DNA from 3 places in the Eubacterium maltosivorans genome. Region 1 is predicted to be linked to each of the others. Evidence: riboswitches for the same ligand, from Rfam matches in the RefSeq annotation. Region 1 holds a riboswitch; each other region holds the start of a gene.

Region 1 (5,005 bases):
GACTGAATTTGACTGTTTAAGCCTATCATGCCCGGGTATAAAAGTCAACAAACACGAAACACTGGCGGCCGGACCACCGCCCCGGTTCTTTACAAAAAATAAAAAAAGAACCAAACACGCGATTTGGTTCTTTTTTATCAGTGATATGCATATACTAATTTTTTCGATCATGACATCAGACGTTATCGCCGTCCTTGATGTCAAAATAGTCTGGTAAAAATTGCTGAACGTCGTTAATGCGGATTTCAAAATGGGAGTGCGGTCCGGTTGAGTTACCAGTGCTGCCCATTAACGCTACGACTTGGCCCTTTTCGACCCGGTCACCAACGCTTACCTTAAATTCGGAGTTATGACCCATTCTCAGGACAGTTTTTCCATCGTCCATCATAATGTCAACGCATAATCCGTAACCGCCAAATTCACTTGCCCGGATGACTGTACCACTCTGCGGTGCGTAGATCGGCGTACCCATTGAGTTCGCAATGTCTACTGCAAAGCAGCCTGCGTGGCTTCCTGGCTTGTCTAAAGCGGAAATATTACCGGTTGCCGGTAAAATAAAGTTGCCTTTCTTTGAAGACATGGTCGGGTACTGCTTCGTTCCCTTTGAAACAATCTGAGCCACCGGCTCTTTCGCGACTGTTTCGGATAAGGTTGTTTCACTCACAACCTTACCGTCTTCATAGACGGTTTCGACTTCCTTATCAAGTTGTCCGTTCACACCTTGCTGTGTAACTACAGTTTGATCAACATATACATTTGGATCTTCCTGCTCAACGGTCTGGAAAGGTATGTCTTCTTTTTTAGTTGATGTTTTAGTCAGATTAATTTTTAAGATACTGGAGCTTGTCTCAGTCTCATTATTCTGGTTTTCTACATTCTCATTACTATTATTTTCAACGGTACCTTCAGCTGCTAAAGCTTCCTCTTGGGCTGGCTCATTGCTTTGGTCTCTTGCCACATCGGCTCCACCACGGCTTGCTACCTGGATTGGAGCGTTCGTACTCTCTTCACTCTTACTCGGATTAGTATTACCTGTTGCTAAAAGATTAGCGCACTCGTCCGGACTGTTTAAGTCCTCGAGCGGAAAATTCTTAGGCGTTTCTACAACGTCGCTCTGGATGTCGCATTTTACCAGCTTATCTGTACCCTGTACGTTACCGATCTTATTAATTGCACCTGCAATACCGGCCTGTACCTGATCAGATGAAGCCAGGTTTCCAACTTCCTGTCCGTCAACTTTTAATTCTACACCATGAACGCCAACCTGAAGGTTCTGCGCGTTCAATGCATCAGTAAATTCTTCCTCTGACAACATTGGTTTATTAAACGTGATGCTCTTTTTAATCTGTATATCATTGTAGACATATGCTGTTTCGATCGACGTTTTCGATCGCATATCCTGCTCTACCTGATCCAGACTCTGTGTAAACACAGCCGCATCCTTTGTATAGCCTAAAACCTCTCCGTCAACCATTACCTTGTAACCAAGACAGGTTGAAGAAAAGAATCCGAGAAGAAGCGCTACACAGAAACCTGTGAATACGACTTTTTCTCTTTTGCTCAAGTGCTTGGCGTAATGCGCAAGCTTCTTAAAAAACATTTGGAGCTTGCCACTTGAGCGATGGCTTTCGTTGCTAATGCCTAATCACCACCCTCCTATATATAATTTTGACCAAATTGTAAAGTTATTTACAATTTAGATATATTTTAACATATCCTTTGGCCCTTGCCAATACCTTAACCGAAATTACTTAATATTTTATGAAAAATTCATTAAAACATACGTGTTTTTGGTTTAATTAAGGCGGTTCTCGCCCCTTTACCGGCTTTTCAGTATTTTTTTCTTTACATTTAAGATTAAAACAAAGGGGAAAATCTTGTTGTAAAAAAATAAATTTACGAAAAAGCCCCTGTCAGGGCCCAATAAACCTTGACAAAAGAAAATCAAAGGGATATGATAAAGGCAACTTAATATTGTAAACATTATGTAAATGGGAAAAAGGTGAAAATCCTTTGCTGTAATCGCAGCTGTAATGCAATATGTCCCCTTATGTGCCACTGTCCGCCGGATGGGAAGGGAAGGGGAATGCCATTGTAGAGCCAGAAGACCGGCATAATGTTTTCTTAAAACGCTCCGATTTAGAGTCATTTAAGAGATACGTTCCTTAATCAATTTCGTATTTTTTGCCTTCTCTAGCCGGGGAAGGCTTTTTTATTGTACTAAATGAAGGTGAGGTCTTTCCATTGATTGAAATAAAAAAACAGGCAGAGCCTGCCAAAGAGTTTAAAGGTGACACCGTTATTAAAAGCCTGATGACCATTAAGCGGCAGCTTGAAGATAAACGCAGACTGTTCGGCATTCATGAATATGCCTTTGCCAAAACCAGCGATCTGCTGTTTTCCATGGGCACAAGGCTTTTATGCGAGGGAAACCAATGCGGCCATTACGGCGCTACCTGGGCCTGCCCGCCCGCGGTAGGCAGCTACAACAGCTGTGTCGCCAAATGCCGCTCCTACGAAAACGTCTGTCTGCTCTCAACCGTTACCGATTTAAAAGGCCAGTATGACTTTAGAGGCTGGCACCGGGCCCGCATATTTCACGAGGCCGCTACGGCCAAGTCTGCCCGTCTTTTCAGAGCCCATTATCCTGGCGCTCTGGTGCTCTCCACAGAGGGCTGTATCCTCTGCGACCAGTGCACCTACCCCGACGCCCCCTGCCGTTACCCAGACCAGATTTTTCCATCCGTGGAAGGCTATGGCATCGTCGTGATGGATCTGGCCAGCAAAACCGGCCTTTCCTATAATAATGGCCCCGAAACCGTTACCTATTTCAGCTTTGTGCTGTTTTAGCCCGATTCAGAAAGGAGAACCGCCATGAACCTGACTATTTCGCCCATCTCCACGGCCGAGCCCCTGCCCCCGGCCGTCGCTGTTTCCGATCTTCATGCGCTCAAAGAAAAATACAGCGTCCTCAAAAAAAAGGCCGCCACAGCCTACTGCGCCCTGGACGGCGTTCTCTCCCTTTTTCAGGCCATCGCCCAGGAAAAAGGGATTGACTTTAACCCTGTGGTTTTCTACCCCATGTCCTCCTTTGTGAGAGAACGGGACATCTGCAGGATGACAGAGCTGCTGCTGGAAAGCGCCTTTTCCGCCGGAGAAAAAAGCGTAGACTTCACCATCAACCTTTTTAACGCGGGCGTTATCTCCCTGTCCATTAAAACCGAGCAGCCCTGCCAGCTCCTTCCCCAGTATACCGAAGAGCTCCAGGCGCTCACTGCCGCCTATGACGGCATCCGGGACACCCGCCGAATCGGCGGCCGGGAGCTGACTTCTTTTATCCTGAGACACAGCCCCGACCACGCCGAGGAGCGTTTTGGCAGCGATCTGCTATACGTCCGTTTTTAAAATCTTCTCAGCCGTCACCTCATCAATGATAAGGTGGCGCGCGAACCCGGTGTTCAGACAGCCGATGGCCGATCCTACATTAGCCTCCACAGGCACAATGCCAATAAAATTCTTAATTTTAGAAAGCGGTCCCAGCGGAATCTGTATGGCAAAATCATCCTCCCCTTTTATCTGCTGTCCCTTCCAGTTAAAAAAGTAAGACAGAATATTGGAGGTCGCCCGCTCCGTGATCAGCCGCCGCCCAAAGCGCAGGGCAGTGGCGTGGTCCGGCACACAGGGGTAGCCGCCAAGGGTCACCAGTGCGGTGTCTGTCTTTTTCCACAGGGCCAGAATACTGTTATAATTATCTGTCGTCACAAATAAATCCCGTTCCTGCTTGGTCGTAGGAAAGGCCGGCGAGATCAAAAAATCCGCCTCAAATCCCGTTTTTCGGGCAAAATCCGTAGCCAGCTCATTGGGATGGTAGCCCTTGTGCGGCACTGTGGCCGTCCCGATCAGCGGACAGACCTTCCCGCTGTACTGCCCAGCAAGCTCCCTGCCCGCTAAAATATCAATGACACGGCTGATATTATAACCCCAGCCAAGGCCAAGGATTCGGGTTTTAGGCAGGATTTCCAAAAGAAAATCCACAGCGGCTTCATAAAGACGCTCCTGTGTTTCGTTCTTATCCTCTGTGCAGCTGACCACCTGGCAGCTCTTTAAGCCAAACCGGTTACACAGTTCCCGGCTTTTTCCAATGCTGGTGCTGTCAAAAGATTTGATCTCAATTTTAACAATACCTTCTTTGCGGGCTTTGTTCAGCAGATTGCTGACCGAAGGCCGCGAGATACCCATCGACTTTGCAATCTCTGCCTGAGTCATGTTCTCTTCATAATACATCTGCGCCGCGCTAATAAGACGGATCAGCTCCTTTTCTTTCATGATGCTCTCCTTTACAAATGTCAACAGCTTTTTTTCTAAATATACTCTATTTTTTGACAAATGTCAATCCACTATCTTTAAGATTCAAAATGCAAAATACTTTACATTTGTCAGTTTATTGCTTATTTTTCATATTTTTATGGGTTTTTTCAAGGATTTTAAATTATTTTACGTTTTTTTGTTTGACAAATGTTAATTCCGGTGATATTCTATAAACAAGTTGAAACCGATACCGGAGGTGAGAGTATGTCAGTAGAAACCTTAAAAATCAAAAACATGTTATTGACATCTGCTAATAAAATTATAAGCAACGTCGAAAACTTAACCAGGCTGGATTGCGAGCTGGGTGATGGCGACCACGGAACCACCATGGAAAAGATCGCCAAAGCGCTGGTGACCGAAGTGGACGCCTGGAACGAAGAAACCGACCTGAAAGAAGCACTGGAAGCCCTGAACGATACCCTTGAGGATATCAGCGGCGGCTCCGCTGCCCCGCTTTTTGGCTCTTTTGTCTGTGGCATGGCCGATGCGGCCGACCCCAGCCAGGATACCGACGCCTTTATTAAGACCATCCTGCTTGGCGCCTATGAAGAATTTTTCGATACATCCGGCGCAAAGCCCGGTGGAAAATCCATGATGGACGCCATTTACCCTGCGACCGAGGTGATCCGAAGCGCCG
Region 2 (5,005 bases), 1.2 Mb from region 1:
GCCAGATGACCGAGGGCAGGATTGGGCGGCAGCTGCTGCTGTTCGCCCTGCCCCTTATGTTCTCAAACCTCTGCCAACAGCTGTACAATACAGCTGACGCCGTGATTGTCGGCCGTTTGGTGGGCGCAGACGCGCTGGCAGCTGTAGGCGCGAGCAGTTTGCTCATCACCTTTATGATCTATTTTTTTATCGGCCTGTCTATCGGGGCCAGCGTGCTGATTTCACAGTTTTTTGGCAGCCGGAAATACGATAAAGTGCAGGAAGCTGTGCACACCGCCGTAGCCCTGAGCCTAGTATCCGGCCTTGTCCTCACTGTTCTGGGTCTGGCCTTTGCGCCGGCTATGCTGCGGATGATGAACATTCCCGAGGTTGGGCTGGCATACGCCATACCCTATATCCGCATCTATTTTCTGGGCATGATACCCATGACCCTTTACAATATTGGCAGCGGCGTCCTGCGTGCTGTGGGCGATTCCAAAACCCCGCTGGCCTGTCTGGTGGTCACGGTGGTGCTAAATATCGGGCTTGATCTGCTCTTTGTAGGGCCGCTGGGCATGGGCGTTGCCGGAGCTGCGCTGGCCACTGCCCTGGCCCAGCTGGCCGCCGCTGTGCTCATTGTCATTATCCTGCTGAGGGCCGACCCCATCTATCGGCTGCGGCCAGCGAGAATCCGTTTTTACGTCCAGACACTCAGAGATATTGTGCGTATCGGCCTGCCCGCCGGGCTGCAGTCTGTGCTGGTCTGTTTCTCCAATGTGGTGGTCCAGTCCCAGATTAACACCTTTGGGCTGGAGGTCATGGCTGGGTTTACCGCTTATATGAAGATTGACGGGTTTCTCTTTATGCCCATTGACGCCTTCTGTCTGGCCATCTCCAACTTCGTGGGCCAAAATATGGGCGCAGGGCGCTGGGAGCGGGTGGTAAAAGGCAAGAACGTCTGCCTGCTGCTGTGCGTTGGTGTGACCATTGGCCTGGGCGTAATGATTATTCTGAACGCCCGGCTGATCCTGGGCATGTTTACCTCGGACGAGGCAGTGGTTTTAAACGGCATGCGCCAGTTGTACACCGTGGTGCCCCTTTATGGCATTTACGCTGCCGATCAGGTGTTTGTGGGCGTTCTTCGGGGGGCCGGGGCTACGGTCATCCCCATGGTCATCACTCTGGTGTGCATGTGCGGCCTGCGGCTGAGCTGGATTTTTACCACCCTGAGGTTTGTACACGATGCGCGCATGATCTACCTGAGCTATCCGCTGACCTGGATCGTGACCGGAGCAGTGCTTTTGCTCTATTATTATAAAGGCGGCTGGCGGCCGGAAAGGGCCGTCTGAAAAATCGTAAATATTTCAAAAGAAGTTGTTGACAAAGCCGCCTAAAGGGCGTATGATGAAGTTAATTAAATATTGAATGATCCTATGTAGTGGGAAAAGGGTGAGAGTCCCTTGCTGTAATCGCAGCTGTAATGCAAAATGCTTTCTGAAAAAGCCACTGTCAATGATGATGGGAAGGCGGAAAGATGATATTGCTGAGCCAGAAGACCGACATAGTGATTGGTTCTTAAAAGACTCCGATTTAGAGTGCTTAAGAAACGAAACAAAACCTTTACCATCCAGATTATACTGTGTTCGTTCATCCCTCTCTGAATCCGAGAGGGATTTTTTTATGGAATTTAAGGACGGTCGCCTTATCATTCGTATTTAATTAAATCTCATAATGCCTGTTCCATCAGACAGGTGTCATTAAATCCTCTTTTCAGTCAGCGAGGCTGAAAAACCCTCCCTTTTTTGGAAAAGTCCCAAACGCCGGGGCTTTTCTTTTTTTTGAAAAATTTTGAAATTATGGTTTCCAAAGTGTATTTTTATGGTATAAGATTTAGGAGAAATGAAGTTCGCACCCCCTTTTTATAGGGTGATAGGGGAAAATATGGTATAATGGAAGAAATGCCGGAAAGGCAGAAAATGGGATGATTAGAATTGGAATTTGCGACGACAATGCTTTGATTGCGGAAAAACTGGAGACGCTCATCATCAGGTATGGTGAGGAACACAGTATTGATGTGGAAACGTACGTCTATCATGACGGCAGCGAGGTGCTTGAGGACCGTATCCAGTTTGATATCCTTTTTCTTGACGTGGAGATGCCAAAAACCGACGGGATCGATACGGCCAAGCAGATCCGTAAGTGGGACGCCCGGGTCAAGATTATCTTTATCACCAGCTATACCCACTACATGCGCAACGCCTTTGCTGTGCACGCATTTGAATATCTGGTCAAGCCCTTTAACACGGCAAAGGTAAACATGGTGCTGACCGAAGTGTTTGATTTTATCGAAAAGGAGAACAAAAGTCACGATATTTCCCTGATGATGGGCGGCGAGTTAAAGGTCTTTGCCAGCAACGATATTTATTATTTTGAGCGCGTGCGGCGAAAGATCAAAATGTGCACCGCGCAGGGCGATTTTGAATTTAACGGCGTCCTGAGCGAGATTATGGAAAAGGTTCAGGACTTTGACTTTGAATACTGCCACAAAAGCGTGATTGTGAACCTGTTCCACTGTAAGCGCATTGCAGGCGCCGACCTGTATCTGGACAATGGCGAAACCCTGCCCATAGCTCAGAAGCGCGCCGTAGAATTTAAAGCGCGGCTGTTTGATTATATTGAGGAGAATTTTAAGCTGTTGTGAGAAAGGGCTTGGAGGATAGTTTAGGGGAAGAATATGGATAAGTGGATTTATGTACTAGATATGGCTTTATCGTATGGGATTACAGGATATATTATGTTTCGTTTTATGTCCGAAGTATATGATAGAAAATATGGAGAAAACTTTAAATATTTTATTAGCTTTTTAGTTTTTGTTGTTGCAGCAATAGGATTGAATATCCTAGGCATTCCTATATTTAAAATAATTTTTTTATTAATATCACTATGCTTAATTAGCTATTCTCTCTTTATATTTGACAAGAAGTGGATGTTAATCTATGATTTTGTCTTTGCGCTTTATATAATTTTTTCAGATGTTATATCTGTTGTAATTGTTTCTTTAATAATGGATACTACGATAGAAGGAGTTGAGGAAAGTTTTAATTTTTTATTTCTTTCCGGAATATGCAATCAAATAATTTTATTGTGCGGATTTTATATTTTTGTATCTATATTTAAAAAGAACGAATTGAATACACTCAAAATAGTTCAAAATATCTTTTTAATGTTACTGGCGGTTTTTGAAATAAGTGTGCTGTATTATTTTTATATAACAATACAACAAAATTCGTCTGGAATCGCTTTAGCATATATTTGCTTTGGGTTCATTGGATTAGATATATATTTGGTCTATCTATTTGAAGCTATATCAAAACGCTATCAACTGGAAAGAGAGATGGATTTGAAAGAACAGCAGGTAATAATGCAAAATACTTATTATAAAAGTATTGAAGCGCAATATGATTATTCGAGACGATTAATACATGATATGAAAAATCATATGCAAACTGTTGAGGAACTTTATGCTAATGATAATGGTGATATGGCTCAAAGCTACGCTAGAACAATTTATAGAAAAATGGATGAATTGGGAAGTCGCTTTAAATGTAGTAATCGCTTTCTAACAATAATCATCAACAATAAATTAATAAAGTGTGATGAAAATGATATAAATGTTACACTAAAAATAGAAGATGTAGGTATTGAATTTATGGATTTTTTTGATGTTACTACAATTTTTTCTAACCTATTAGATAATGCAATTGACGCATGTCTTGAACTTTCAGTAGACGAAAGACATATAGAGATTAAACTATTTAAGTTTAATGATTTTATAACAATAGTTGTTTGTAATAGTTATAATGGCAAGATTGATTATAAAAATAATGAATTAAAAAGTACAAAGGAAGGAGAACATATGGGCGTTGGTTTGAAAAATGTAAAGGCAGCGATTGAAAAGTATAATGGAAGTATTCAATACAAAGCAGAAGAAATGTTTAGGGTTGAAATTTTAATTTCTTCATCGTAAAAAGAGCATAGAATTTCTTACTTTGGACATATTTAAAATATAAAAGACCATAAATTTATTTCTTGAAGCAGTAAAGATTGTGATTTATTTTCTTTGTACATATAATAGCATTTATCAGCTGATAAACTACATAATATAGAATGTTATGAGGTGTACTAAATGAAAAAAGATGGTTTCAAGAATAAAATCCTAAAAAATGTGGCAAAAGCTGCTCATCATGAAGCAGTTAAAGATGCTAACACAGCATGTTGGATGATCCATCATCAAGAAAAAGCTCCCGTAAATACTAAAAAATTCCGTAAATTCTAATGTTTGAGAAAGCTTCTGAAGCATTAATTTATCAATTAAAAAAAAGAGAAATTGTGGTCGATGAAGATGTTGAAATATACCAGTTTGGAATCAAGGTTTTAATGCTCAAAACGGTTCACTACGCTTCCATGCTTTTGGTGGGCCTGCTTTTCGGCATGCTGCCGGAGACCATACTCTTTTTAATTGTATATGCGGCCATCCGCGCCTATGCCGGCGGTTATCACGCCGATACACGCGGGGTCTGCTACCTGCTGTCATGGATCACAATACTTTCTGTTTTACTCATTGCCCGGTTCTGCCCGGCAGGGGCGGTTGCGGTGGTTACCGCAGCGCTTACGCTGTCCGCTTTTCCGGTGATCTACAAATGGGCGCCGGTCGAAAACAGCGCAAAGCCGCTGGATGATGCAGAGTGCACCCATTACCGGAAACGGGCGAGAAGAATACTGGTGGCTATCAGTGCTTGTGCGTTGCTTGCCGGACTGGTTTTTAACAGCCGGTTTGGGCTGGTCGCCGCGGAATGCCTGGGCCTTGAGGCGCTGATGATGCTGCTGGGGCTGTGGAAAAATGGGCGTTAAGCCGAGGTATACAAGAGAACAGCAGGATGTGATTCAGGAAGCGGTGGAATGTGGTTTTGATGTGTCGCCGTATATTACGGAGGCCTTCACGCCAGACCAGATACGGGAAATTTTC
Region 3 (5,005 bases), 1.8 Mb from region 1:
GCATCAGCTTTAAATTTTCCTGCTGCTTTTCCATGGAAATGGTGGTAAATGGCCGTTCCTCCACAATATCGAGGTTCAGCGATTTACAGACCAGCCAGTCGTCACTGCCTTCATTGATGACACCAGCGGTTACCCGGTGCCCCATGTCGTCCAGCTCCTCAATGACCTTTGAAGCACCGCTGCCGCCGCAGATCACATGAATGTGCAGCGGATTCCGGGCCTCCTCGCCCTCAAGCACGCGGATGGGTACGATCTCCGGTTTTTCAAAAACCGCATTCTCACGCACCAGCATCTTCATATTATAAAGCTGTTTCAAATTTTGCTCAATGACCACGTCCGCTGGCGGCCCGTCTGCCACCACTCGGCCGCCCTGGATCATGATCAGGCGCCCACAGTAGCGCGACGCCAGATTAATATCGTGCAGAACGGCCACAACGGTCATATGGTCGTTTTTATTAAGCTGGTCAATCAGCTCCATAACCTCGATCTGATGATGCACATCCAGCGCGGAGGTGGGTTCATCCAAAAGAATAATGTCCGGCTCCTGGGCAATGGCCCGCGCGATGATCACACGCTGCTTTTCACCGCCGCTCAGCTCATTGAACATACGGCCTCTGAAGCCAAGGGTTTTGGTCATCTTCATAGCCTGCTCCACAATCCGGTAATCCTCGACGCTCTCGCGGTCCCTGTAGCTCAGATAAGGGTTCCTGCCCATGAGCACAATATCCTCAACCGTAAAGTCATAGTCGATATCAAAGGACTGGGGAACGACGGCCACCATCTGAGAGCGTTCACGCTGCTTAAGACCAGCGTTATCCCTGCCCTTTACCACAATCCGGCCGCCGGTAATGGGCAGAAGGCCCGACAGGCATTTGAGCAGCGTGGATTTGCCCGTACCGTTCGAGCCGATAAGGCCGACAAACTCACCCTTATGAATCTCTGCTGTAAAGCCCTTAATCACCTCTTTGCTGCCATAGCCGGTATGAACGCCTTCAAATTTCAACATAACAGCATCTTCCACTAACGGGTACCTCCTTTCTTCGATTTACGCAAAAGGTAAATAAAAAAGGGGCCGCCAAAAGCAGCGGTGATGATTCCCACCGGAATTTCCTGTGAGGAAACGGTCCGGGCCAGTGTATCGCAGATAATAAGGAAGGTTCCTCCAAACACCAGTGAAAAGGGCAGCAAAATCCGATGCTTCGGGCCGGACAAAATTCTTACAATGTGCGGCACCACCAGTCCGACAAAGCCGATAATCCCTGTCACGGAAACCACAGCCGCGGTAATCACAGATGAGACAATCAACACTTTTTTCTTCAGATGGTCGGTATTGACCCCAAGCTGTGTGGCCGCGTCCTCTCCGAGAAGCATGATATCCAGCTCCCGAACCGTTGTGAACAGGATCAGACAGCCGATGACCACGTAAGGTAAAACAGTAATTACCTGGTCCCATCCCTTACCGTTCAGACTCCCCATGGTCCAGAACATAATCTGATTCATGCTCTGAACATTGAAAATCATGAGCAGGGACATAAAAGCCGTCAGCGACTGGCTCACGGCAATCCCGCTCAGCAGCAGGGACGCAACCGGCACTTTTCTCCCGACCTTTGAAATGTTATACACTAAAAAGATCGCCAGAAAGGCGCCTACAAAGGCTAGAACAGCGGTCCCATTTAATCCCAGGAAACCTGCTGAAAAGTGCATGACAATTCCAATGGACGCGCCCAGCGCCGCACCGGAAGACACCCCCAGAATAAAAGGATCTGCCATGGGGTTCTTGAAAATCCCCTGATAGGCCGCGCCGCAGACTGCCAGCGCTCCGCCTGTCAGAAAGCCTAAAATGACTCTCGGCAGCCGTACATTCCAGATAATCGCAATATTACCGGCCGATATTCCCTCCATGTTAACAGGAAGGTGCAGCACCTCGTGCAGTAAAATCCTGTTAGCGTCGCCAAAGGGAATGGAGGTAATGCCTACGATGGTGCATAAATAAATTAAGATCAGGCACCCTACAATGGATAAGGGCATCGCGTATCTTTTCATCTTTGTTTTCATCCGACCTCTTCCTTAACCGTCTGTTTAAAACCTCCGCTGGGGGCAAAAGCCCCCCTGCGGAGAAATCTTTCTACTTAAACTGATCCGGATAAACGGCTGTAGCCAGCAGCTCCAGCCCATCGACAATACGCGGTCCGGGGCGCTGGATCAGGTCGCTGTCCGGAGAGAGCATTTCGTAATAGACAATGGCGTCGTTCTTGACAGCATTGACCTGGTCAAAGCCCGGCACCTTTTTGATCTCGTCCGGTGTGGTAAAGAAGGACACATAGACGTCCGGGTTCTTTGCGATAATCTGTTCAACGCTCAGCTGCGGCCAGTCTGTGCCGGCGTCTGAGGCAATGTTTTTGGCGTTAATATCCTTAAGCATATTGCCCAGCAGGGAGTTATCTCCGGCGCTGTAATAACCGCCAATATCGATAAAGACTGATTTCTGCGGATTGGCTGCCGCAGCCTTTTCCTTAATCTCATCATATTTTTTCGTCATGCTGTCGGTGATTTCCTTGGCCTTATCATTGGCGTTAACCACCTTGCCAGTATTAATGATGGTGCTTTCCACCGCGTCCACAGACATTGGTGTGTAAGTAATAACCTTTGCGCCGGTGGCTTCAATCTGACTGCGGACATCATCGCTGATCAGATCACCCGCCAGAACGACATCCGGGGCCAGGGAAATAATCTTTTCCACATTGGGATTATTGTAATCGCCAATCGACGCTACCTGGGCAGCTTCCTCGGGATAATTGCAGTAATCGGTCCGTCCGACCACCTTGTCTCCCACACCCAGGGCAAACAGGATTTCGGTGTTTGCGGGTGACAGAGACACGATCTTTGCGGGTTCCTTTTCGATTTCCACATTATTGCCCAGATCATCGGTAATGGAGATTGGGTAAGCGGTTTCTCCAGTAACCGCGCCGGAAGCTTCTCCACCCTTCTGGCTATTCTGAGCACAGCCTGCCGCGCCAAACAACAGCGCCGCGCAGGCCAGAGCCATCAGCAAACTTTTCAATACACTCTTCTTCATTGGTCCCTCCATAAATAAATTTAAAACTGCTTAAAACAAAGAAAACCGACCCCATGAGAGAGGCCGGATTATGATAATATACAATCCTCTACTTCCCTCCGAAGTGATTATATCGCTTTGCTTCAAGTGTCCTGACTCTTGCTTCCTTCTCCATCCTCCCTTCCCATCAGGATACGCCTGACAGTGGTCTATGAGGATCTTGTCTGCAATTACAGTAGCGGGGGCTGTAGCGGATTTCAACCGCTTTCCTCTAACAAAACAGCATCATTAAGTTGTTAATTGAAGTTTAGCACAAATCCCCGAATTGTGCAATTAGAAATTATTGTTCTCCAGATCTAGACTGTTCCGAACTGCACGGCAGAACTCAAGGGGCTCCCGCTTTTTCCACGCATCGCTTGCGATAACCTCGTAGGAGATAAAATCCACGCCGGTGCTCAGGATCTCAGGCATGACCTCACAGAAGGGGATTTCACCCTCGCCCGGTATCCAGTGCCGGTCAATATGCAGGTCATTGTCGGACAAATGCAGCGCCTTGATCCGGTCTTTGTAGGTTTTAAGAATCTTACCTCTGCCGCAGGGCAGCATATAGTCATGGGAGCTGTCATAACACATACCAAAATGATCGGCCTGGATGGCGTCCAGCAGTCCCTTCAGCAAAAACTGCCGCGACACATTTTCAACGGCGATATTGACGCTGTACTTCTCCCCGGCCTCTGCCAGCTCTGAGAAAAAAGCCAGCCCATTTTCCCATTTATAGGGGCCAAGGTCCAGATCATTAGTGTGTACCACCACAGCTGGAATCTCGAAGGTACGGCAGTCCCGCACAAAACTGACAAAGGTATCTAAAAGCGCTCTGGTCTGTGCAGGCTCCTTTTCCCAGATGTCGTTATAACCGATAAAGGGCGCGTGAATATTGGTGATTCCAAGCCCCTTGCTCCGCACAATGTCCGGAAATTTTTCTTTCTCCAGATAATAGGGCTCGCACTCGTCCTCCCAGGAAATCATCACCTCGTCAAAACCGGCTTCTTTGATCATGTCAATGCGCTCCTCAAAAGGCATGAAGTAGCCAAACCACGAAAACATACTGTATTTCATCGGCTTCCTCTATTCACCCTGAAGCCTGGGTATGCTCAGGTCAAAGGGCGGATATACAACGCCCTTTTCTGTGATGATGGCTGTGACATTCTGATGCGGGGTCACGTCAAAGGCCGGGTTTTCCATGCGCACACCGTCCGGCGCGATCTGCTGTCCTTTGATATGGCTGATCTCTCTTGTGTCCCGTTCCTCAATGACAATATCATCGCCGGACCACATATTAAAATCAATGGTTGAGGTGGGCGCTGCCACATAGAAAGGAATGCCATGGGCTTTTGCCAGAATGGACACGCTGTAGGTTCCAATCTTATTGGCCACGTCGCCATTTCGGGCGATGCGGTCTGCCCCCACCACCACACAGTCGATTTTTCCCTGCTTCATCATCCAGCCGGCCATATTGTCTGTGATCAGTGTGACTGGAATGCCATCTTTTTGAAGCTCATAGGCGGTGAGACGGGCCCCCTGCAGAAAGGGTCTTGTCTCATCGGCGTAGACGGATATCTCCTTGCCTGCCTCCCAGGCGGCGCGCACAACGCCGAGGGCTGTCCCGTAATCCGCTGTGGCGAGGGCTCCTGCATTGCAGTGGGTCAGGATGGTATCCTTACGGTGGATCAGCTCTGCACCGTAAGCGCCCATATCCCGGCACATCTTAATATCCTCACTGCAAATGGCGTCTGCTTCGGTTTTCAGGAGCGCTGTGATCTCTGCCACTGTTTTTTCCGAGTTGTTTTTGATCACGCCCTCCATCCGGTCCACTGCCCAGAACAGGTTGACTGCCGTTGGCCGGGTGGCACGAAGCACGTGGCAGACAGTCTCCATTTCCTTTAAAAAGGT

What was found. A riboswitch is a leader RNA that binds a small molecule or an ion and turns the genes downstream of it on or off. The one in region 1 is predicted to bind cobalamin.
Region 2: linked by a shared signal. The riboswitch ahead of CPZ25_RS14120 (LytR/AlgR family response regulator transcription factor) and the one ahead of CPZ25_RS08705 (DUF2284 domain-containing protein) in region 1 are both predicted to bind cobalamin.
Region 3: linked by a shared signal. The riboswitch ahead of CPZ25_RS16580 (ABC transporter substrate-binding protein) and the one ahead of CPZ25_RS08705 (DUF2284 domain-containing protein) in region 1 are both predicted to bind cobalamin.

Annotation. Positions count from the first base shown of each region.
Region 1 is NZ_CP029487.1:1,814,292-1,819,296, forward strand. It holds gene CPZ25_RS08700 (peptidoglycan DD-metalloendopeptidase family protein) at 176-1,474, opposite strand; cobalamin riboswitch at 1,969-2,131, shown strand; gene CPZ25_RS08705 (DUF2284 domain-containing protein) at 2,245-2,850, shown strand; gene CPZ25_RS08710 (ATP-binding protein) at 2,875-3,405, shown strand; gene CPZ25_RS08715 (sugar-binding transcriptional regulator) at 3,388-4,326, opposite strand; gene CPZ25_RS08720 (dihydroxyacetone kinase subunit L) at 4,573-5,005, shown strand, end outside.
Region 2 is NZ_CP029487.1:3,030,866-3,035,870, forward strand. It holds gene CPZ25_RS14115 (MATE family efflux transporter) at 1-1,328, shown strand, start outside; cobalamin riboswitch at 1,396-1,558, shown strand; gene CPZ25_RS14120 (LytR/AlgR family response regulator transcription factor) at 1,961-2,680, shown strand; gene CPZ25_RS14125 (sensor histidine kinase) at 2,714-4,006, shown strand; gene CPZ25_RS14130 (cyclic lactone autoinducer peptide) at 4,166-4,315, shown strand; gene CPZ25_RS14135 (accessory gene regulator ArgB-like protein) at 4,315-4,890, shown strand; gene CPZ25_RS14140 (hypothetical protein) at 4,880-5,005, shown strand, end outside.
Region 3 is NZ_CP029487.1:3,587,918-3,592,922, reverse strand. It holds gene CPZ25_RS16590 (ABC transporter ATP-binding protein) at 1-1,006, opposite strand, end outside; gene CPZ25_RS16585 (FecCD family ABC transporter permease) at 1,021-2,055, opposite strand; gene CPZ25_RS16580 (ABC transporter substrate-binding protein) at 2,126-3,076, opposite strand; cobalamin riboswitch at 3,184-3,375, opposite strand; gene CPZ25_RS16575 (sugar phosphate isomerase/epimerase family protein) at 3,389-4,171, opposite strand; gene mtnA (S-methyl-5-thioribose-1-phosphate isomerase) at 4,181-5,005, opposite strand, start outside.